Regions from separate parts of the Niveibacterium sp. COAC-50 genome, predicted to be linked through region 1. Evidence: predicted binding sites of a transcription regulator. Region 1 holds the regulator's gene; the other holds the start of a gene.
The links. Region 1 encodes FNR, which switches genes on or off when oxygen is low (the NO sensors DNR and NnrR bind a similar motif). Its sites were predicted from a motif close to TTGANCTAGNTCAA; they were not measured.
Positions count from the first base shown of each region.

Region 1 (11,394 bases):
CGCGAAGAAGTACATCGAGGACGGTCACTTCGGCGGCAAGGGCTCGGAAGCGCACAAAGCCGCTGTAACCGGCGACACCGTGGGCGACCCTTACAAGGACACCGCGGGCCCGGCGGTCAACCCGCTGATCAAGATCATCAACATCGTTGCACTGTTGATCGTTCCGCTGCTCTAACCGCAAGCGAAACACAACAAAACGGCCGCTTACGCGGCCGTTTTCATTTGCGGCCCCGAACCATATCGGCAGCCACGTCAGCCAAAACGTTCAGTCGGCTTCAAACCCCGCGTCGCGGATCGCGGCCTTGAGGGTTTCAATCGAGACGCGCTGCGGATCAAAGCACACGCTCGCCTCCTTCAACTCTAGCGACACCTTCGCTTCGCTCACGCCATCGTGCGCATTCAACACGCGTTCCACCGAACGAACGCACCCCTGGCAGCTCATGCCACCCACCGAAATCTTCGCCGTATCCATAACACTCACCTCGCCACCATCACCGGGCAATGCGCCAGTTGCACCACGCGGGCCGCCACCGAGCCAATCAACACCCTCTCAAGCACGCTGTGCCCGCGTGCGCCCAGCCAGATCCAGTCGCAACCGCGATCGACAGCGAACGCCACAATCGTTTCGGCAGGGTGTCCGATCAACACCTGCTCATCAAAGGCCAACCCCGCCGCGCGCAGGCGGCTCGCGGCCGGCGCCATCGCGATCCGCCCCTCGTCGCTGTAGTAGCGATCCAAGGCGCTGGTTTCGACATGGCGCGTGGCGAAGGTCATCGGTACCGGGTTGTGTACCGTTACCAGAACGATCGCGGGCGGCGCGGCGAAGAACTTTACAGCGCGCAGCAGCGCATCCACCGCGGCAAGCGAAGCCGCAGAACCGTCAGTAGCGAGCAGGATTTTCATCGCGATCCCTTTCTTATACGTGGCAGATGACGCCTTGCCACAACTTGCCACCCAGCGTGGCAGCGTTGGCGAGCCCAAACACCCCAAAGCCAAGCACGACAAGCCCGGCGCCGAACCGGAGCCACGTCCGTTGCAGCCAGCTCCGCAAGCGGGCGGCAAACAGGCCAGCGAGCATCAGGTTGGGCAAGGTCCCCAAACCGAATGACAACATCAGCACCGCACCGCGCGCGGCGGAGCCTGACACCAAAGCCGTCGCAAGGATGCTGTAGACGAGGCCGCAAGGGACGAATCCCCAAACCAGCCCGAGCGGATAGGCGTTGAGTGGCGTCCGGGCGGGGATGAATCGCGCCCCATACGGCCGTAACCTTGCCCACAAGCGGCCGCCGAGCCGCTCGATGGGTGCGAGGGGCGCGGTGACGCCCGCCAGGTAAAGCCCTAACAGCACCAGCAAAAGGTTCGCCAGCACGTAGAACGTAATCTGGATGGGCAGCAGGCGATTCAGCAGGAAACCAGTCGAACCGATCGCGCCCAGCAGCGCACCGGCGAGGGTATAGCTGGTGATGCGGCCCAGGTTGTAGGCCAAATGGATCGGCCAAATGCGTCGCGACTGCCCAGGCGCATTGACGGTAAGCGCAGCAACCAGCCCTCCGCACATGCCCACGCAGTGGGTTCCACCCAGCAGACCGATCAGCGTCGCGGCAAGGTATCCCGCTTCAGGCATCACACAACATCCCGGTGCAGCCCATTCAGGGCAATCCGCAAGTGTAGCGGCCGGCCGAGGCTCAAATCACCTTGGAGTAGCGGACGACTTCGCGATCACCGCGCAAATGCGCGTCAAACGCCATGGCCAATACGCGCGCCAGCATGCGACCCGGCGTCGTTACCTCGACCCCCTTCTTGCCAACGATGCACAGGCCATCACGCTCATGGGCCCGCAGCGCTTCGATCTCGTCGGCAAAATACTCGGAGAACGTGATGCCCCAGGCCTGCTCAAACGCCGCGTAATCCAGCGAGAAGTGGCACATCAGACTCTGAATAACCGCGTAACGAAGCTGATCGTCGAACGTCATCTCGTAGCCACGGACGACAGGGAGCTCGTCACGATCGAGCATCTCGTAGTAGGCCTCAAGCGTCTTCGCACTCTGTGCGTAGGCCGGGCCTACCTTGCCAATGGAGGAAACGCCGAAGCCCAACAGATCGCAGTCCGAGTGCGTTGAATAGCCCTGGAAGTTGCGATACAAACGCCCGTTGCGCTGAGCCACGGCCATCTCGTCGTCCGGCCGCGCGAAGTGGTCCATGCCGATGAACACGTAGCCCGCGTCAGTCAGCTTCGAAATCGCCATGCCCAGGATCTCGAGTTTCTGGTCCGCACTCGGCAAGTCGCCCGCATTGATCCGCCGTTGCGGCATGAAGCGCGTCGGCAGGTGGGCATAGTTGTAGAGTGCAAGACGGTCCGGGGCGATCTCCAGCACGCGATCCAGCGTCTGGCTGACGCGCTCGACGCTCTGGAACGGCAATCCGTAGATCAGATCGATACTGACCGAACGGAAACCATTCGCGCGCGCGGCCGCGATGACCGCCGCGGTTTCCTCAACAGACTGGATGCGGTTGACGGCTTTCTGGACGATCGGGTCAAAATCCTGAACACCGACGCTCATCCGGTTGAAGCCCTCGGCCCCAAGCAGCGCAACGGTTTCAGCGGAAACGCGGCGCGGGTCTACCTCGATCGAGTACTCGCCACCGGGCGTCAGGTTGAAATGCCGGCGGATCGAACGAAACAATTCGCGGATCTCGCTGTCCGACAGGAAGGTCGGTGTGCCGCCGCCCCAGTGCATTTGTGAAACATCGTGCGAGCCGGCGAGCTGTCCGGCGACCAAACCCATTTCTTTGTCAAGATAGCGCAGGTAGCGCTCCGCCCTGCTACGGTCCTTCGTGACAATCTTGTTGCACGCGCAGTAGAAGCAAACCGTATCGCAGAATGGAATGTGGAAATATAATGAGAGGGGTTTTTTGAGGCCGCCCTGCGCGCGCAGACCTAGATGTCTTGCGTAGTCGCTGCGTCCAAAGCCCTCGTGAAACCTGTCCGCGGTCGGATACGACGTGTAGCGCGGGCCGGAAACGTCGAAACGCTGGATGAGATCGCGGTCGAAGACCGGCGTCTGCTCATTCTGATTCATTGTTTATTTTTTTCTCTCTGTGGATGCCGGAAGGTGTCATGAACTCGGTCGGAGCCGTTTGATTGCCATCAACTAGCCCACTTGGAGCACCCGCCTTGGAAAAACCCGCCACGATTCCGCTGACGGCCGTCAATCTTCGCACCGCGTGCACCCAATGCAACCTCAAGGAGCTTTGCCTTCCCGTTGGTCTTGACGACGTCGATCTTGAAAGGATCGACGGCCTCATCACTGCACGCAAGAAGGTCAAGCGGCAGCAGCATTTATACCGTGCTGGGGAGCCTTTCGAAGCAATCTATGCGATTCGCACCGGTTTCTTCAAGACCGACATCCTGACCGAAGACGGCCGGGATCAGGTCACCGGTTTCCAGATGGCCGGAGAGATCCTCGGACTCGACGGCATCTCGACGGATCGGCATGTCTGCAATGCGGTTGCACTTGAGGATTCAGACGTCTGCATGATTCCGTTCGAACGGCTCGAAGAACTCTCGCGCCGCATCGAACCCCTGCAGCGCCAGTTCCACAAGTTCATGAGCCGCGAGATCGTCCGCGAGCAAGGCATCATGATGCTGCTCGGGTCGATGCGCGCAGAAGAACGTCTGGCTGCATTCCTGATCAACCTATCGCAACGCATGCGCCTTCGTGGGTACTCCGCTTCGGAGTTCCACCTTCGCATGACGCGCGAGGAGATAGGCTCTTACCTCGGTCTGAAACTGGAGACAGTGAGCCGGGCGTTCTCCAAATTCCAGGATGACGGCTTGATCAGCGTCCACCAGAAGCACATCCAGATTCTGGATGCGGATGGACTGCGCCGACTGATTGGCCGCGCGAACGTGTAGTTACCACCACGGCGTCGGTCGTTTTGTCAGCGCGACCGACACGATGTAAGCCAGCACCAACAAAGCGGCCACAAATGTGGCCGCTTTTGCTTGGCGTGTGCGCCCGCGCTTGAGCGCGTAAGACCCCAGAACGATGTAGCCAAGCAAGCCAAGCACCTTCGCGGTCAACCAGTCGTCACGAAACGGCGCTACGCGAAGGGTCCAGGCCAAGGCGACGGCCGAGGCGAGCAATCCGGTATCGACGATATGCGGAACCACCCTCGCCCAACGCTGGCGCACCCAAGGCGCATCAATCAGGACGCCGATACCTCTGGCGATGAATCCTGTTGCCGAGAGCACCACGAAACTGACGTGAAGATGTTTGAGCAGCAGGTAATCCATCGGCCTCGTTAGCGTTCCATGACGTAGTCACCAGGAGCAGCGGCAAGCGGAGGAAAGGCTTCGTTGCACACGGGTGGCGGTGCGACACGCTCACCGCAACGCTCGTCCAGCCACCTGAACCAATCGTCCCACCAACTTCCGGCGTGGTGGTCGGCGCGCTCACGCCAACCATGCGCGCTGTCGGTCCGGTGAGCCGTGCCGATCCAGTATTCGCGTTTCGGCGGCTGTACGGGTGGGTTGACGATCCCGAGGATATGCCCGCTGGACGACAGCACGAAGCGCTTGTCTCCACGCACGAAATTGGCCACCCGAAATGCTTGCCGCCACGGGGCAATATGATCGTCTTCGGCCGCAACGGCATACAGCGGTTGGGTGATCCGCCCAAGATCGAGCGACTCGCCAGCGACGGTCAGCGCATCGGCCTCAATCAGGCGATTCTTGAGGTAGAGCTCTCGCAAGTACCACGCATGCATGGCATAGGGCATGCGCGTGGTATCCATGTTCCAGTAGAGCACGTCGAACGACGGCGGCTTTTCGCCCATCAGGTAGCCCTGAACCACGTATTGCCAGATCAACGGGTTCGAGCGCAGCAAGCGGAACGATGTAGCCATGTCGCGGCCGTCGAGGTAACCGCGCTGCTCCATGGCCCGCGTCAGGTAGCGGACGCTCCCTTCATCGATGAAGACCTCCACGTCGCCCGGCTTGGCGAAGTCCACCAATGTCGTAAATAGCGTCCAGTGTGCAACCGGCATCTCATCCGGCGTGTAGTGGCGATTCGCCCATGCCATGTACATCGACAAGGCCGTACCGCCGATGCAGTACCCGACCGCATGTACTTTGTCCGCCCCGGATAGTTGGCGAGCGACCTGAACTATCGCATCCACCCCCTCCTGCAGGTAATCATCGAAACGAACGTCGCGGAGCGCTGCATCGGGGTTCTTCCACGAAGTGATGTACACATCGAAGCCCGCATCGCGCAAATGCCGCACCAGACTCTTCTTCGACGTCAGATCAAGGATGTAGAACTTGTTGATCCATGGCGTCACGATCACGATCGGGGTTTGTCGAACCGTATCCGCCGTCGGGGTGTAGTGGATGACCTCCACCAGGCGGGTGCGGGCAACGACTTCGCCCGGCGTCGTCGCAAGGTTCTTCCCAACCTTGAAATCGGCGGGGTCAGCCATTCGGATATCCCCGGCACGCAGGTCATCGAGGAAATTCTGCCAGCCGGACCGAAGCGTTTGCCCCTGGCTGGCGACCGCCGCACGTTGCGCGACCGGGTTGAGTGCCAAGTAATTTGTCGGCGCCACGGCATTGAGCCATTGCCGCCACCAGAACGCCGCGCGGCGGCGCTCGGTCCCCGATAGCCCGGGCGTCGCGTAGAGCATGTCCTGCGCATGCCGCGTTGACAGCAAGTACCACTGCTTCAAGGCAGCCCAGGACGGACTTTGAGACCACACCGGGTCGGCAAACCGGGTGTCATCGGCTTGAGGTCGCACAACATCCGGGACATGTGCCCCAACCGCTCGCGCAAGACCGTTGCACGCCAGCGCCCAAGCGTCAGCCGAGAAGCGGCCCCAGCGCTCGGCAAACTCCAGCGGATGCAAGCACCAAGCGATTTGCGCGTGCATCACTGGCGCAACGATGCCCAAGGGGTCTACGCTTGCAGCCATCTGTTGCCGAACCACACCAAGCGACAGCTTATGCTCGGTGGATCGCGCCTCACCACCGACAGCTACGTTTTCGACGGTTTCCATGGTACCTCCCATCCGAACCACCCAGATTCATGTTACTCAGCGCTTGGGCGACGGTCATTGCAGTGCAGCACGCGATTGACCGGTGTCAACGCCACCGCTTGGTTGCCGCCTAAGATCAAATTGCCGTATATCGCCGGAGGTCAGAAGATGTTCAAACACATTCTTGTTCCAACGGACGGGTCGGAATTGTCCAGCAGCACCGTTACCCGGGCGATCGAGTTCGCCAAAGAAGCCGGGGCGCGCATCACGTTCTTCTTTGCGCAGCAGGAGTACCCGATACCCCTGTACGGCGAAGGGGCCCTACTGGTCCCGGTGACGCCGGATCAGTTTGTCGACGCAACGAAGAAAGAGGCCGAACGGATACTGGCGCTTGCACGCGCAGAGGCCGAGAAGGCCGGCGTCGTCGCGAACTGCGACACGTCGGTAAGCGACCTACCCTACGAAGCGATCATCGATGCGGCAAAAACGCATGGCTGCGACTTGATCTTCATGGCGTCGCATGGCCGCAAGGGCGTCGCAGGCTTCCTGCTTGGCAGCGAAACCCAAAAGGTGCTCACCCACACGACGGTGCCAGTGCTGGTCTACCGCTGAACGACCAAGCGATGCGCCGCCACACGGCGCATCGCTCAATGAAGATGCGCGCTATGGTGCGGTCGCGGCGGCAGGTGGTTGATTTCCTGCGGCGTACGCATGTAGAACAAAGTCGCGAAACTCGACGCCGCACAGATCGCCCAGAAGCCTACAAAGCCAATCGAATACGTCGCGATGGGCGAGAAGTCGACCTGCGCACCGAACAAGTAGAACTCTGCCGGGTTGATGACAGTGAAGAACAGGGCCTCCGCCACCACCGCAACCCAGAACGACGGCCAAAGTACGAGAACCAGTTTCTGCATCGTCCGCCTCCTACGTCGCACGCACTGAACGACAGCGCGCCGACCGACTTTCCGCTACAGATCCGTCCCATCGTTGTCGATACGGGGCGGCGCCGTGCTCGCAGTCAGGACTACGAGCGACCCATTATCGCCGCCAGTCAGTTTCGCTTGTCAAGCGCCAGGAACCAAAGTCAGCGGCGCAGCGGCGGGCATCTTCGCGCTCACAGCGATCCGCCACGTCTGGGCCTCATCTTCGACAAGAAATTGCCAGTGCCCTGCTTCAAGCGGATGCATCACGCCACGGAAGACTCCCTCCGCGCGAACAAGGCTGACCACTTGATCCTGCCCCGCAATCGTCGGATGAGCGACACGAAGTCGAAGCTGGTTCGGCAAGACGTAAGCGTCGTTTGCCTTCAAGACAAGTGACACGCCCCCGCCTTCGACAGCAAGCGCCCCCGAAAGCCCGAGCTTTCGCGCGGCCTCCTGCCGCCGGAGGGTCCGGTTGATCGCGAGGCCCTCCTTGTAATAGTCGTCAACGACCAGGCCGTCCGTGTTGTGAGCCGCGAGGTAGAAGGTGATGAAGCCTGCCACCACGACGGTGCCGGGCAGGCCCATCAGGATCCAGGGCCAAGGCTCCCGATACCATGGGCGGGCGGGACTTGCAGAGCGTGTTGTCGAGTTCATGGCATCAAAAAGGTAGATTTTTCGCGCAGCACAACTTCGTTGTCCGTCGTACGCAGCTCAAAGTAGATTTTGTGCGCCCCCTTCGGCGCAACCTCCGGCGGTACGCGCACCTGAACCGTCACGGATTTCGTTGCGGCGGGGTCCATCGCCACTCTCGTATCGCCAAGCACGCGGATACCCTCCATTCCGGTGACCGAAATCTCAGCCGTCCGCGTGCTCTCGGCCACGTTCATCAGCTGAAGCGTGTAGGCATTCTCGATAAGGCCATCTTCGACCTCGCGCGCCATCACCGAACGGTCGCGGATGATGTCCATCCGAACTGGTTGCCGCGATGCAATGCCCCACACCAACGCAATACAGATGCAGCAGAGCACGGCGCTGTAGATTAACGTCCGCGGTCTCATCACGTGAGCAATGATCTCTTTGCGCCCCCAGTGTTTCCGGACTGCGTTCTCGGTCGAGTAACGGATCAGGCCGCGCGGATAGTTCATCTTGTCCATCACCTGGTCGCAGGCGTCGATACATGCCGCGCATCCGATGCACTCGTACTGCAAGCCGTCCCGGATATCGATGCCGGTCGGGCAGACCTGCACGCAGATACCGCAATCGACGCAGTCACCCAAGCCCTGCGCTTTGTAGTCGGTGGCCTTACGGCGCGAACCGCGCGGATCGCCGCGCTCTTGGTCGTAGGTGATGACAAGCGTATCGGGGTCGAACATGACTCCCTGGAAACGCGCGTACGGGCACATGTACTTGCATACCTGCTCGCGCATGACCCCCGCCATGAGGTAGGTGAAGCCACCGTAGAAGGCGATCCAGAACATCTCCCAGCCGCCAAGAAGCCCGCGCACGAAGGCGGGAATCAGCTCTTTGATCGGCGTGAAGTAGCCGACGAAACTGATCCCGGTCCAAAGCGCGAGGGCCCCCCAAACGAAGTACTTGGCCGTCTTCTTGGCCGTCTTGCTCACCCCCCAAGGCTCCGCGTCCAGCTTGATCTGCTGGTTCCGATTACCTTCGATCTTCTGCTCAATCCAGAGGAACATCTGGGTGTAGACCGTCTGCGGGCAAGCAAAGCCACACCACAAACGCCCCGCAATCGCCGTGAACAAAAACAATGCGTAGGCGCAGATGATCAGAAGGATCGCGAGGTAGAAAACATCCTGAGGCGAGAAAACAAGACCAAAGATGTAGAACTTGCGATGAGTGAGATCGAACAGGATTGCTTGCCTGCCGTTCCACTCCAGCCAGCATCCACCGTAGAACACCAACTGGGTCACCCACACCAGAATCCAGCGCCAGGTCGCAAATACCCCAGTCACGGCTCGGGGATAGACCTTCTTGCGGACCTCGTAGAGATCCTCCTCTTGGGACTCGATCGGACGAATCGGGATGGTCTTGGGTTTGACCTTGGGTTTTGGCGTGTGTCCGTCTGCAGGACGCTGCACAGGATCGTTCATGGCCCCTCAGCCCACAAAACTAGTGATGCAGAAAAAAGACACCCGAGCACGGGCTCGGGTGATCTTGGCTTGCTCTGGACGGCGCCGCACTTAGCGGCACCGATAGATCTAGGCGTTACTGCTTGCCCGACTCCGAATGGCTTAGCCCATACACGTAAGCGGCGAGCAGTTTGATCTTCTTTTCGCCCAAGAGTTCGTTGAACGACGGCATCCGACCATTCCGCCCCTTTGTGACTGTCTCGATGATCGTCGCTTCCGACGAGCCATAGAGCCAGACCTTATCGGTCAGATTCGGAGCACCCATCGCCTGATTGCCCTTGCCATCGGCGCCGTGACACGCCACGCAGTTCTGCGCGAACACGTCCTTGCCACGCTGCGCGCGGATCGAGTCATTCGCCAGGCCAGACAGCGAACGCACATAGTTCGCGACATCCTTGATGTTGTCCGCGCCCAAGGAAGCCCAGACAGGCATGGCGGCTTGACGCCCGCCGGTTACCGTCTCGACGATCTTGTCCGGCTCGCCACCGTAGAGCCAATCGGTATCGGTCAGGTTCGGGAAGCCCTTGGCACCTTTTGCGTCCGAACCGTGGCACTGCTGGCAGTACGTCAGGAAGAGGCGCTTACCCATTTCGCGAGCTTCAGGATCAGCCGCAATCGCTTTCACGTCCATCTGCGCAAAACGCGAAAACTTGTCGTCGAACGCCTTATCCGCTTTCGCCTTCTCAAGATCGTACTGACCATGAGCGGTCCAGCCGAACTTGCCGCCGAACGAACCGAAGCCTGGGAACAGCAGGAAGTAGCCGAGTGCAAAGAAGATCGTGATCCAGAACAGATACATCCACCACCGCGGCAGCGGGTTGTTCCATTCCTGCAGATTCTCATCCCACACATGACCGTGCAGCTCGACGGGGCCAGCCTGCTTCTTGGTCATGTTCTGCGAGAGCACAAACGCGCAGAACAGCAGACTCAGCGAGACCAGCACCGTGACGTAGTAGCCCCAGAACGGGGAAATGAAATCACTCATGATGCGTCATCCTTTGTTGGAGTCCGAGGCAGCAACATGCACGTCGCCCTCCTCGTCGTCGAACGGAATCCGGGCAGCTTCATCGAAGCGGCGCTTCGAATGCCCGCTATAGGCCCACCAGCAGATCCCGATGAACAGGATGAAGCTGACTAGCGTCGAGAGCGAGTGAATCGTCGTCGCATCCATGGCTGCCCCCTCCGTCACTTCACACTCTTCAGCGCGGTGCCCATGCCTTGCAGATACGCAACCAGCGCATCCAGCTCGGTCACACCCTCAAGCTGCTTGCGGGCGCCAGCGATCTCGGCATCGGTGTAGGGGACGCCAACCGTACGCAGCGCAGACATCTTCTTCTCGATGTCGTCCGACTTGACGGGCCGATCCAGCCAGGTGAAGGCAGGCATGTTCGATTCCGGCACCACATCGCGCGGATTGCGCAGATGCACCTTGTGCCAGTCATCCGAATAGCGACCGCCCACGCGCGCCAGATCCGGGCCGGTGCGCTTGGATCCCCACTGGAACGGGTGGTCGTACACAAACTCACCTGCCACCGAGTAGTGACCATAGCGCTCGGTTTCTGCGCGGAACGGACGAATCATCTGCGAGTGGCAGTTGTAGCAGCCTTCGCGGATGTAGATGTCACGACCGACCAGACGGACCGGATCGTAGGGCTTTACGCCCTCGACGGGCGTGGTCGTTGATTTCTGGAAGAACAGCGGAACGATCTCGACCAGACCGCCAACACTGACGGTCAGGATGGTCAGAACGATGAGCCAGCCGAGGTTCTTTTCGACCAGTTCGTGATTCATTGCCATGATTCAGGTCTCCTGGCTCAGTGTGCGGCTGCCGGTGCGATCACCGGAGCGTTGTAGGCTTTCTGGCCGGCAATCGTGCGCACCATGTTGTAGAACATGATGAACATGCCTGCGAGGAAGAGCGTGCCGCCGAGCAGACGGATCTGCCAGAAGGGATAGCTCGCCTTCACACCTTCGACAAACGCGTAAGTGAGCGTGCCATCGGAGTTCGTTGCGCGCCACATCAGACCCTGCATCACACCCGCCACCCACATCGAGGCAATGTAGAGCACGACACCGATCGTCGACACCCAGAAGTGCAGCGTGACCAGCGGCGTCGAATACATCTCGTTGCGGCCCCACAGTTTCGGCAGCAGGTAGTAGATCGAACCGATCGACACCATGGCCACCCAACCCAGTGCGCCAGAGTGCACGTGGCCAATCGTCCAGTCGGTGTAGTGAGACAGCGCATTCACGGTCTTGATCGACATCATCGGACCTTCGAAGGTCGA
Region 1 covers NZ_JABCJM010000003.1:374,456-385,849, forward strand. The annotation lists gene HH302_RS14885 (sodium-translocating pyrophosphatase) at 1-175, shown strand, start outside; gene HH302_RS14890 (heavy-metal-associated domain-containing protein) at 266-472, opposite strand; gene HH302_RS14895 (universal stress protein) at 478-903, opposite strand; gene HH302_RS14900 (sulfite exporter TauE/SafE family protein) at 917-1,624, opposite strand; gene hemN (oxygen-independent coproporphyrinogen III oxidase) at 1,686-3,080, opposite strand; gene fnr (fumarate/nitrate reduction transcriptional regulator Fnr) at 3,176-3,916, shown strand; gene HH302_RS14915 (SirB2 family protein) at 3,917-4,297, opposite strand; gene HH302_RS14920 (alpha/beta hydrolase) at 4,306-5,970, opposite strand; gene HH302_RS14925 (universal stress protein) at 6,202-6,645, shown strand; gene HH302_RS14930 (hypothetical protein) at 6,681-6,947, opposite strand; gene HH302_RS14935 (FixH family protein) at 7,098-7,610, opposite strand; gene ccoG (cytochrome c oxidase accessory protein CcoG) at 7,607-9,067, opposite strand; gene ccoP (cytochrome-c oxidase, cbb3-type subunit III) at 9,183-10,091, opposite strand; gene HH302_RS14950 (cbb3-type cytochrome c oxidase subunit 3) at 10,098-10,277, opposite strand; gene ccoO (cytochrome-c oxidase, cbb3-type subunit II) at 10,292-10,897, opposite strand; gene ccoN (cytochrome-c oxidase, cbb3-type subunit I) at 10,921-11,394, opposite strand, start outside.

Region 2 (11,394 bases), on a different contig from region 1:
CCGCCATGAGCCTGATGAACACCAACCCGCTGAACCCCGAAGCCCGCAAGCGCGTCGCAATCGTCATCGCGAACCCTGCCGTATCCACCACCACCGGCTGGCCGGTCGGCTTCTGGTGGAGCGAACTGACCCACCCCTACCTCGCCTTTACCGAGGCCGGCTATGAAGTCGAGATCTTCAGCCCGGCGGGCGGCGCCTGTGTCGCCGACGGCATGAGCGACCCGAACGACGCCAGCGGCTATTCGAAGATCGACCTGATCACGCAGGGCTTCCTGCATACACCCGAACTGGTGGCCTTGGTGGCGAACACCAGGCCGGTCAGCGAAATCGGCTTGGCGGCGTTCGATGCGATCGTCGTCGCCGGCGGCCAGGCGCCGATGTTCAACTTCGAATCCGCGAGCGCGCTGCGGGAGAAGTTCGTCGCCTTCTACACGGCAGGCAAAGTCGCGGCGGCACTGTGCCACGGCACCGCGATCCTGAAATACGCCCGACTGCCCGACGGCACGCCACTTGTGCGCGGCAAGACGGTCACCGGCTTTGCCAATGTTGAAGAGGACTTCGCGGACAACGCGGTGTGGCAGTACGGTCTTCTGCCCCGCGGCACCCATGTGATGCCCTGGCGGATCGAGGACGCGTTGCGAGACCTCGATGCGAACTATGTGCAGGCCGGCCTGTGGCGCAGCTTTGCGGTGCGCGACGGCAACCTCGTCACCGGCCAGCAGAACTTCTCCGGCGCCGAAACAGCGCGCCTCGTCATCGAAGCGCTCGGCCGCTAAGAAACAGGAAGGAAATCGGCATGAAAATCGCATTCATCGGATACGGCAATGTCGGCGCACCGCTCGCCGACCATCTGCAGCGCCTCGGCCACGAAGTCACGCTGGCCGCCAAGGACCCCGCTTCGGACAACGTGCGCAAGGCGCTCGAACGCAACCCGGCGCTGAAGGTCGCCGAGCCGGTCGCCGCGGTATCGGCGGCGGAGGTGGTGTTCCTCGCCACGCCGTTCCAGGCAAACGAAGCTGCGCTTGCGGCCGTGGCGCCGGCGCTTGTCGGCAAGGTGCTGGTCGACTGCACCAACCCGGTCGGCCCCGGGTTGCGCCATGGCCTGGGCAGCGAGCGGTCTGGCAGCGAGATGATCCAGGCACAGGTGCCGGGCGCCCATGTCGTCAAAGCCTTCACGATCTACGGCTTCGAGAACTTCGAGAACAACGCCTATCCCGCCTACAACGTCAAACCGATGATGATGTACTGCGGGGCAGACGCGGGCGCGAAGCGCATCGTCGGCAACCTGATCGCAGCGCTGGGCTGGGATCCGCTGGACGTCGGTGGCCTGGAGCAAGCACTGCATCTGGAGCACATGACGCTACTTTGGGTGCGCATGGTGCGGGTGGCGGGCCATTCGCCCAACATGGTCTGGGCGCAGCTCAAACGCTGACACGCTGGACAGCGGCAGAGCCGGCAGCAACACTGCCGGCCTGTTCGCAAACCTCGCAACGGGCACAACGATGGGCAAGAACCGACTCGAAGCCTTCAGCGATGGCGTACTCGCCATCATCCTCACGATCATGGTGCTGGAACTCAAGGTGCCGCATGGCGACCGGCTCGACGCCCTGCTCCCGCTGCTGCCGGCCTTCCTCAGCTATGTGCTGAGCTTCATCTACATCGGCATCTACTGGAACAACCATCACCACATGCTGCACGCGGTGAAGCGGGTCTCCGGCGGTGCCTTGTGGGCGAACCTGCACCTGCTGTTCTGGCTCTCGCTGTTGCCCTTTGTCACCGGCTGGATGGGCGAGAACCACTTCGCGCCGCTGCCGACTGCACTGTACGGCGGCGTGCTGCTGATGGCCGGCACCGCGTACTGGATCCTCGCTCACTGCCTGGTCGCTGGAGACGGGCCGGAGTCACTTCTGGCGCGCGCCATCGGCAAGGATCGCAAGGGCGCACTCTCTGTCGTGATCTACGCGATCGCGATGCCGCTCGCCTTCGTTCAGGAGTGGCTCGCGCAAACCTTGTATGTGGTCGTCGCCCTGATGTGGCTGGTGCCGGACACCCGCATCGAACGACATCTCAACGACGCCGATTGATGCGGGCGTTCAACGGCGCCCCGGCGCCTTGAGTACCCCAGTCGCCAGTGCAGTGCCCAACACGACGACGGCGCCACCAACGAGCATGCCGGCCTTGAGCGCTTCGCCAAGGAACACACTGCCCCACAGCACGCCGAAGAGCGGGATCAGGAAGGTTACTGTGACCGTCCGCGATGCGCCCACGTGCGTGACCAGCCGGAAGAACAACAAATAGGCGAGCGCGGTACAGCCGACACCGAGCGCCAAGACGGCCAGCCAAGCCAAACCGCCCGGCATCTGCGCCGGCCAGAACCAGTAAGCCAGCGGCGCCAGCACAATGGCGGAAATGATCTGCGAACCAGCGGCATTCACCAGCGCCGGCACGCCGCCGAGTTGGCGCTTCGTCAGGTTTGCCGCGAAACCGTACGAAACCGTGGCGACCAGCATCGCAACAATCGCCCAACCCGAACCGCCGGGTTTGAAGTCCGCCTTGTCCGCCGCCAGCATCAAGACGCCCGCGAACCCCACCGCCAGCCCCAGCATGCGTGAGGCGCCCAGCCTGTCACCCAGCCAAAGCGCCCCGATCAGTGCGGCAAAGATCGGCACGGTGGCATTCAGAATGGAAGCCAGCCCCGCGGTGATCGACAAGGTCGCCCACGCGATCAGCACGAACGGCAACGCAGAGTTGAAAACGCCCATCACCGCGATCGCGCGAGCATGCTCTCGCAAGACGGCCCCTTGGCCTCGCAGCAACAACAAAGGCGCAAGGCAGAGCGACGCAATCGCTACCCGCAGCCAGATCAGGGCCACAGCGCCAAAGGCCGGGGCCGCATAACGCATGAACAGAAACGAGCCGCCCCAGAGCGCGGCCAGCAGAACGAGTTCGAACAAGTGTTGGGGTTTCACTGCAGTGCTCTTTCCCGGGTCGCCTCGTGAGCGCCCGCTTTTTGAGTGTATTGAATCAATTCGACGCGGACGTCAGGCCGCCATTGCGCACGGCGTGCCTTCAGCTTCGAAAGCAAGCAACGCCTGTTTGCGCGGCAGACCACCGGCATAACCGGTCAGCGCCCCACCACACCCTACAAGGCGATGGCACGGCACGATGATGGTCAGCGGATTGCGGCCAGTGGCCGCCCCCACGGCGCGTGCCGCCGAGGGTTTGCCAAGCGCCTGCGCCACGCTGCCGTAGTTGCGGGTTTCGCCAAACGGAACACGGGCAATCTCATGCCACACGGCTTGCTGGAAATCCGTACCGCGAGGCGCCAGCGGCAGATCGAAATCCCGGCGCCGACCGGCAAACCATTCGTCCAATTGCGCCGCAGCATCACACAGCAGACTCGCCGTCGCGTCTTCACGCCAGTCTGGCTGGACGCCATCGAAATGGGCTTGCCCGACGAGCCAGGCGCCGGCCAGGCCAGCAGGCCCGCCCGCCAGGATGATGGCTCCGATGGGCGTAGCGTGCGACATCCAGATCATGCTCATGGGTTTTCCCTTTCCGTAGGCGCGGGCTCCGACAAGCGCCGCCAAAGATGCAAGGTTGCGTAGCCGCGCCAGGGGCGCCAGGCCTCGGCTGCGGCATCCGCTTCGCGCGCCCTGGCGACACCGAGCGACTTGATCAACGCAACGTCGCCGCTCGGCCATGCATCAGGCCAACCGAGCGCGCGCAGCGCGATGTATTGCGCCGTCCAGCGACCGATACCCGGCAAGGCTTCAAGCTTGGCCAGCGTCGCCGCTACATCGGCTGCCGGCCCAAGATCAAGCCGGCCGCTGGCGATTTCATTCGCCAGCGCGAGAATCGCGTGCGTCCGCTGACGCACGATGCCGAGGGACGCAATTTCCTCCACGCTCGCTTGCGCAATCCGCTGCGGCGCCGGGAATACGCGCCGGATGCCGGCAAATGGCGTAGCCACCTCATCGCCGAACGCTGCGACAAAGCGGCCCGCGATGGTGTGCGCCGCCTTCACCGTGACTTGCTGGCCCAGCACGGCCCGCACCGACATCTCGAAACCATCGAAAGCCCCGGGCACCCGCAAGCCGGGCGCATCGGCGGCCAGCGGCCCAAGCACGCGGGCAACTGCATCCGGCTCGCAAGCCAGGTCACACAGGCGGCGCACGCCTGCCAGCACTGCCGGCAACACACGCACCAGGCTGGGGGAAACCGTGGCCGCGACGGCATTGCGGCCGTCAGCCAGAGTCAGCGATAACCATCCGAGGTGAACGATGCCGCCTTGTTCGATGCGGACACTGCGACGGTAGATGCTGTCCTCGACCTCCTCGACCCCAGCAACACAGCGGCCGGCGAGAAAGCCCAACAGCCTGGGCCAATCAAACGGGGGACGGAACGCCAGTTCAAAGCGCAGACCTTCAACGGACACCGGCGCCCCGCTTGCCCGTCGCAGATCCGATGGCGTCAGGCCGTAGTGGCTTTGGAACAAGGTATTGAAGCGGCGCAAGCTGCCAAATCCGGCGGCCAATGCAACTTCAGTGATCGGGAGTGCGGTGTCCGCCAGCAGACGCTTGGCCATCAGCAAGCGTTGAGTCTGCGCGTACGCGACCGTCGTAACGCCGAACGTGTCGGCAAAGATGCGACGCAAGTGCCGGTCCGTGATCCCGAGCCGGGCCGCCAGCCCTTCGATCCCCTGATCGTCCAACTGCCCGGCCTCAATCCGCTGCGCCGCAGCCCACGCCAGGCGCGACGCCGAATCAATACCGGCTTGCCCCGGCGCCAGTTCCGGGCGGCAGCGCAAGCAGGGGCGGAAGCCGGCCGCTTCGGCCGCCGCCGGGTTCGCAAAGAACAGGCAATTGGCGGCCTTCGGCGTTCTTACGCGGCACACGGGCCGGCAGTAGACGCCGGTGGACGTCACGCCAACGTAGAAACGGCCGTCGAAACGACTGTCCCGCGCGACGAGGGCCGCATAGTGGGCGTTGTGGCTGCCGGTGTTGTCGTTGCCGACTTGGCCGTCGATGTAAGTGCTGCGGTTCATGGGGCGGATTATCCGCCCCTCGCCGCCCACTGCTCGCCGTTTTCGGACCTGATATTCCGGCCGGTCGCGGCATGCACCACTCAGGTCATGCGGCGATACCTACGGTCAATGTGGCGGTGTACCCGTTCGCAGCATCGCCGGTCAGCGCGGCCATCTGGTACGTCGTGCCATCGCTGAAGACGTTGTCGACAGCAAAGCTCGTCACCGAAGTGTTCTGGCCACGCGAGGCATACAGCGTGGAGTTGTACACCGCCGTCGTATCCGCCAGGGGGAAGGCAATCTGCGAGGTGGCCGTTGCGGTCACCTCCAAGTTGTCGGCCAGATAGATCTGGAAATGCACATGCGTGATTCGCCCGGCATACCAACCCGGGTAGATCGTCGTGAACGTGACTTCGCCATTGGTGTCCGACACCTGGATGCCACGCAGGAACGTCTGCCCCAGCGTATTGCCGTTCGTGCTCGTGCTGTAGCCGGAATACACGCCGTCCTTGTCGCAATGCCAGACGTACACCGCTGCGTTGGCGATCGGTGCGCAGCTGCCATTGACGTTCACCAGTTTCAGCCGAAGCGTCAGGGGCACACCAGTCTTGCCTTCGGTGATGTCTTGCCGAACCATCGCCGCGTTGCTCAGGATCGCCAGCAAGGGATACGGGCCCTGCGTTTCCTGCGGAATGATCGCGCAAGCGCCCGCGCTACCGGTGCTACCGCCGGCGCCGGCGGAGCCCGTCGTAGTTGTCGCGCTGGTCGTATCGGTGGCGCCTGTGCTGACCGCACTCGACGTCGCCGTTGTGCCCGTCTCCGACCCGCCACACCCCCACACCACCGCCGCCCCCAGCGAGCCGATCGCGCCGAGCAATCGGCGCCGTTCTGACACCGTTGCAGGCTCGTCGGTATTCTTGCTGTCCATCATCACGCTCTCCCCGTATGGTCAGTTCGCCCTGCGCGCTTGTCGCGCCGGCAAGGCTTAGCCTAACCAGCGCACGGCACCGCCGCCGTGACCCGGCCATGCGTGGATGTTTCCCGATGTGAATCAAATGCAAACCGTGCGCGGGTTGGCACATACCGGGCCAACGCGCGATCATTGCGCTTCCACACGCCTCGTGAACCATGCAGGAGATTGCCCCATGAGCGGCCCCCAGAGCGGAATCCTCGCCCCACTGCCCCCAGCGGCCCGTTACCTGAGTTTTTCCTTACTGCAGGGCACCGACGCGCGTACCGCGCTGCGTCGCCTGGCGGCCGAAGTCGACGGGGAGCGTTGTGTGCTGGGTATCGGCGCAACTCTGGCGAACGCCCTGGGCCGCCATGTCGAAGGGCTGACAACATTCCCGAACTTCTCTGCGGCGGGTGTCGAACTCCCCGCCACACCCGCCGCGCTCTGGCTCTGGCTGCGCGGCGAAGACCGGGCCGCACTGCTGCAGCGCGAGCGTCACATCGCAGCCCTGCTGGCAGACACCTTCGTGCTTGAGCATTCGCTGGAGGCCTTCGTCCACGGTGGCGGGCGTGATCTGACCGGTTATGAGGATGGCACCGAAAACCCGCAAGGCGACGCTGCTGTCGCCGCTGCTATCGTCGCGGAAGATGAGCCGACACTCGCCGGCTCATCCTTCGTCGCGGTCCAGCAGTGGCTGCATGATTTCAAGCGCTTCGAAGCAATGCCGAAATCGATGCAGGACAACGTGATCGGGCGGGAACGCGAATCGAATGAAGAACTCGACGACGCACCGGATTGCGCACATGTAAAGCGCACCGCGCAGGAGAGCTTCTCACCGGAGGCCTTCGTGCTTCGTCGCTCGATGGCGTGGATTGAGGGCGATCGTGGCGGTTTGCAGTTCGTCGCCTTCGGCGCCTCGTTTGCGGCTTTTGAGGCGCAGCTCAGGCGCATGTGCGGCGCCGAGGACGGCATCGTCGACGGCCTGTTCCGCTTTACCCGACCGCTCACCGGCGCCTACTTCTGGTGCCCGCCCATGCGGGCCGGCGCACCGGACCTCCGCCTGCTCGGCGTCTGACGCCTTGACCCCTGCGCCGGCTCAGGCCGGCGCAACCACCATCGCGCGGGCGACGACCGACTCAACGGCCAGCTCGGTGTGGTCGCACTGAATGATCGTCAGCGGACGTTGCTGCAACACGCTGAGCGTCTGTCCGACGGCAATGCCATAGGCGAGGAACTGGTCCTGCAGCAGGGTATCCAGCGTGGCATCGAAGCCACGGAATCGGACGGTGGCGCCGGGGGTGGCGTCGGCTAGACGCATTTCGTTGGGGCTCATCGCGGCTTACCAGAAGTGCTTCAGGATCATGTTGAAGATGCCGCCGACCAGGAAGGCTGTCGGCATAATCAGGCCCAGCATCGCAGCGGCGATCTTGCCGCCCTGCTCCTTGATGACGATCATCACGCTGGCAATGCACGGTACGAAGAGGGTGATCGTGATCATGCCGACCACCGTCTGCAGCGGCGACAACTGGTGGCCAAGCGCGAACAGGCCGGTGGCGCCGAAGTCGCGCCGCAGGAAGCCCATCACGAACGCCGCGCTCGCCTCCTTCGGCAAACCGAGCCAGCCGGTCACCAGCGGCTCGCCCTTCTCGATGATCCACGGCAGCGCGCCCACGCGATCCAGCACGAACATCAGCAGCGTGCCGAACAGGAAGAGCGGGATCACTTCAACCAGATACCACTTCAGGCGGCCCGCGGTCTTCTTCATGACGTTGCCGATCACCGGCAAGCGCATCGGCGGCATCTCGGTGACCAGCGGAATGCGGCGGCCCGGGATCAGCTTCGCCGCGAGCCAGCCGGAGGTCAGCAGAATCAGCACGACCGAGCTGAGCCAGATCAGCGTGGCCGAGAAGGAAATGCCGGACAGCATGCCCATCACCACGCCCAGTTGTGCCGAGCACGGAATCGCCAGTGCGAGCAAGAAAGTGGAGATCACGCGTTCGCGTTTGGTGTGCAGGATGCGCGTCGTAAGCGTCGCCATCGTCACGCAGCCAAGCCCCAGCACCATCGGCAGCACTGCACGGCCATTCAGGCCGATTAGCGAGAACGCGCGGTTCGCCAGCACCGACAGGCGCGAGAAGTAACCCGAATCTTCCAGCACCCCGAAGGCCAGGAAGAAGGTTGTGACGATCGGCAGGATCAAGGCGAGCGCGTAAGTCATGCCCATGGTCCACAGCCCGTACTGCCCGACCATCAGGTCGGCAACCCATTGCCACGGCACATGCGCCCGAACGAAACCTTCCATCGCCGGGTTCAGGATTTCACCGAACAGATTCTTCTCGGTCAGACCGACCAGGAAGCTCGCGCCGAACACGCCCACGAATTCATACACCGCGAACAGCACCAGCAACAGAATCGGCAAGCCCCAGATGCGATGCACCGCAAGCCGCCCGAGCCGCGTCGAGAGCAGCTTGGCTTTCGGCACTTCCTTCCGCAGATAAGCGCCAGCAAGGCGATCAGCCTCCGCCGCGCGAGCCTGCGCCAAAGCGGTGGACAGGGGTTCGGGACTGGCCGATTCGGCGGCCTCGCGCAAAGCGATCAACTGTTGCGCCTCGGCCCCCAGATGTGCGGCGAGCCAGCGTTCGACTTCGGCATCACGGCCAAGGAACAGCACCGCGAGCCCACGTGGCGCCAGCGGGGTCTTCGGTAGCCGGGCGGTGATCCAGTCCGCCGCCTGCATCACGACCGTTTCGACCGCATCCGGGTAGCGGAAGCGATGCGCCGGCCCTTGGCTGGCATACGCATGTTTGAGCGCTTCCGGCAGGCGCTGCAGGCCTTCGCCGCTGGTGGCAACCGTTTCAATCACCGGCGCGCCGATCGCTTTCGAGAGGCCTTGCAGATCGACGCCAACGCCGCGCGCCCGCGCCTCGTCCGCCATGTTGAGCGCCAGCACCCAGGGCAAGCCCAGGTCGGCAAAAACGAGCGACAGCGCCAGCGTGCGGCGCAGGTTCTTCGCGTCACCCACCTGCACCAGCGCGCGCAGGTTTTCGTGCAGCAACGCGCGCATCGTCGCGTGCTCGTCGTCCGAGCGGGCCGGCAGGGCCAGGACCCCGGGCGTATCCAGCACTTCGGCGCCACGTTCGAAGCGGGCCGAAGCGCGTGACACATCGACCGTCGTCCCCGGGTAGTTCGACACGTTCACATAAGTGCCGGTCAACCGGTGGAACACCACCGACTTGCCGACGTTCGGGTTGCCAACAAGGGCGAAGACCCCTGGTGTGGCGCCGTCTGCCGCCGAGGCGGCCTGACGGTCCAGCGTGGCCGTGTCGTTGGTGCAATGTGTCATGTACGCTACCTGCAGAATCGGGTGGATCAGCCGTGGCGGCGTTTCGGAGAAGAACGCCAACGCGAATCGTTATCAATTATATATCGCCTGCACCCAACTGCAGGATTGTTTTGTATCAAGCACTTGCCGATGCCAACACCACAAACACGTACTGCACTGATCGCCGGAGCGACGGGCCTGGTTGGCCGCGAGCTGCTCGCAATGCTGCTCGCATCGCCCGAATATGGCCGCGTGGTCGCGCTGGTGCGGCGCCCCACCGGCTTGCAGCATGCGAAGTTGCACGAGCAGATCGTCGATTTTTCTGCCCTGCCGGCGGATACGCCAGACCTGCAGGCCGACGACGTTTTCTGTTGTCTCGGTACAACGATCCGCGTAGCCGGCTCGCAGGCGGCCTTTCGCGCCGTCGATCACGACTATCCGCTCGCACTCGGCCAGCTCGCAAAAAAAGTGGGGGCGCAGCGCTTCCTGCTGATATCGGCGCTTGGCGCCGATGCGGCGTCCAAAGTGTTCTACAACCGAACCAAGGGCGAGACGGAGCGCGATCTCGCGAACCTTCGCCTGCCTGCGTTGTGGTGCATGCGGCCGTCCCTGCTTGATGGCGATCGCGCCGAATCCCGCCCGGGTGAACGAGTGGCGCTGGTATTCGGTCGCGCCGTCGCGCCTTTGATGCTGGGGCCGCTACGGCGCTATCGCCCCATCAGCACCGTGGCTGTGGCGCGCGCAATGCTGCGCTGCGCGCTCGGCGAGGGGCCGGCGCCGGGCGCGGTGGAATCGGAAGAGATCGCGCGTCTGGGTGAAGCCTAGTCCAGCGTCAACACCGCGCCGGCCACCGGCGTCTCCGCAGTGATGCCATAGCGCGCATGGACGGCCGCAGCCAAGCCTGCGCGCGCCGGGTCCTCTCCGTGCGTCAGCACCACGCGCGGATGCCCGGCGGCCAACGGGGCCAGCCAGTCGAGCAGGCCTTCGCGGTCAGCGTGGGCAGAGAAGCCTTCGAGCTGTACCACTTCAGCACGCACCGCGATCGTCTCGCCGAAGATCTCGACCTCGCGCGCGCCTTCAGCGAGTTGTCGGCCGAGGGTGCCGGGCGCCATGTAGCCGGGCAGGATCACGAGGACATCCTCGCGCCACAGGTTATGGCGCAGGTGGTGCAGCACGCGGCCCCCTTCGCACATGCCCGCCGCGCTCATGATCATGCAGAACTCGCCGCTGACATTCAGCAAGCGCGATTCGGCCGACGAATCAACGACCCGCAGCGTGTCCGGCAGCTGGCCTCGACGTCCGAGCCGTTTGGCCTCCAGATCATGCAGTTCGCCGTGGCGGGCGTAGATCGCGCCGGCACGCGCAGCCATCGGGCTGTCGAGGAACACCGGGAACGCCGGCACGATGCCATCACGGAACGCGTGCGCCAGCTCGTACAGCAGTACCTGGGTGCGCCCTACCGCGAAGGCCGGCACGATCATGCGCCGGTGCTCGGCCACGGCCCGGCGCAATAGCGCGTGGAAGCTCGCCAGCGTATCGGCACGCGGCGGCCGGCTGCGGTCGCCGTAGGTGGATTCGAGGAACACGACATCGGCTCGCGGCGGCGTTTCGGGGTCACGCAAAATCGGCGCATCGCGCGTGCCAAGATCGCCGGAGAACACCACCGTCAGCGGCGGCTTGCCTTCCCGCGCGATCTGCATCTCAACGCTGGATGAGCCAAGGATGTGACCGGCGTCGAAGAAGCGGATCGCCACGCCCGGCGCGATTTCCCGCTGTTCGCCGTACGGCAGCGCAACGAATCGGCGGACCAGGCTCTCGACGTCGTCCACCGTGTAGAGCGGGCTTTGCTCACGCCGCCCGGCACGCCGCAGCTTGCGGTTGGCGCGACTGGTGTCTTCCTCGGCGATCTTGGCCGAGTCAAGCAGCAGCACCTCAGCCAGTTCGAGCGTGGCCGGCGTGCCGTAGAGCGGCGCCCGCGAACCATGCGCAGCGAGCAATGGCAGGCGGCCGGAGTGGTCGACATGGGCATGCGTCAGCACGCCCGCGACCAGTCGCTTGGGTTCCACCGGCTCGATCACGCGGTTGCGGCCTTCG
Region 2 covers NZ_JABCJM010000001.1:731,245-742,638, reverse strand. The annotation lists gene HH302_RS03360 (type 1 glutamine amidotransferase domain-containing protein) at 6-776, shown strand; gene HH302_RS03355 (NADPH-dependent F420 reductase) at 797-1,432, shown strand; gene HH302_RS03350 (TMEM175 family protein) at 1,503-2,084, shown strand; gene HH302_RS03345 (DMT family transporter) at 2,094-2,969, opposite strand; gene HH302_RS03340 (methylated-DNA--[protein]-cysteine S-methyltransferase) at 3,042-3,545, opposite strand; gene HH302_RS03335 (AlkA N-terminal domain-containing protein) at 3,542-5,047, opposite strand; gene HH302_RS03330 (intradiol ring-cleavage dioxygenase) at 5,133-5,957, opposite strand; gene HH302_RS03325 (Dyp-type peroxidase) at 6,172-7,053, shown strand; gene HH302_RS03320 (FeoA family protein) at 7,075-7,311, opposite strand; gene feoB (ferrous iron transport protein B) at 7,318-9,321, opposite strand; gene HH302_RS03310 (oxidoreductase) at 9,451-10,125, shown strand; gene HH302_RS03305 (MBL fold metallo-hydrolase) at 10,122-11,394, opposite strand, start outside.
Region 2: a site for FNR is predicted at 9,427-9,440, ahead of feoB (ferrous iron transport protein B). Genes of this name have one in related genera too.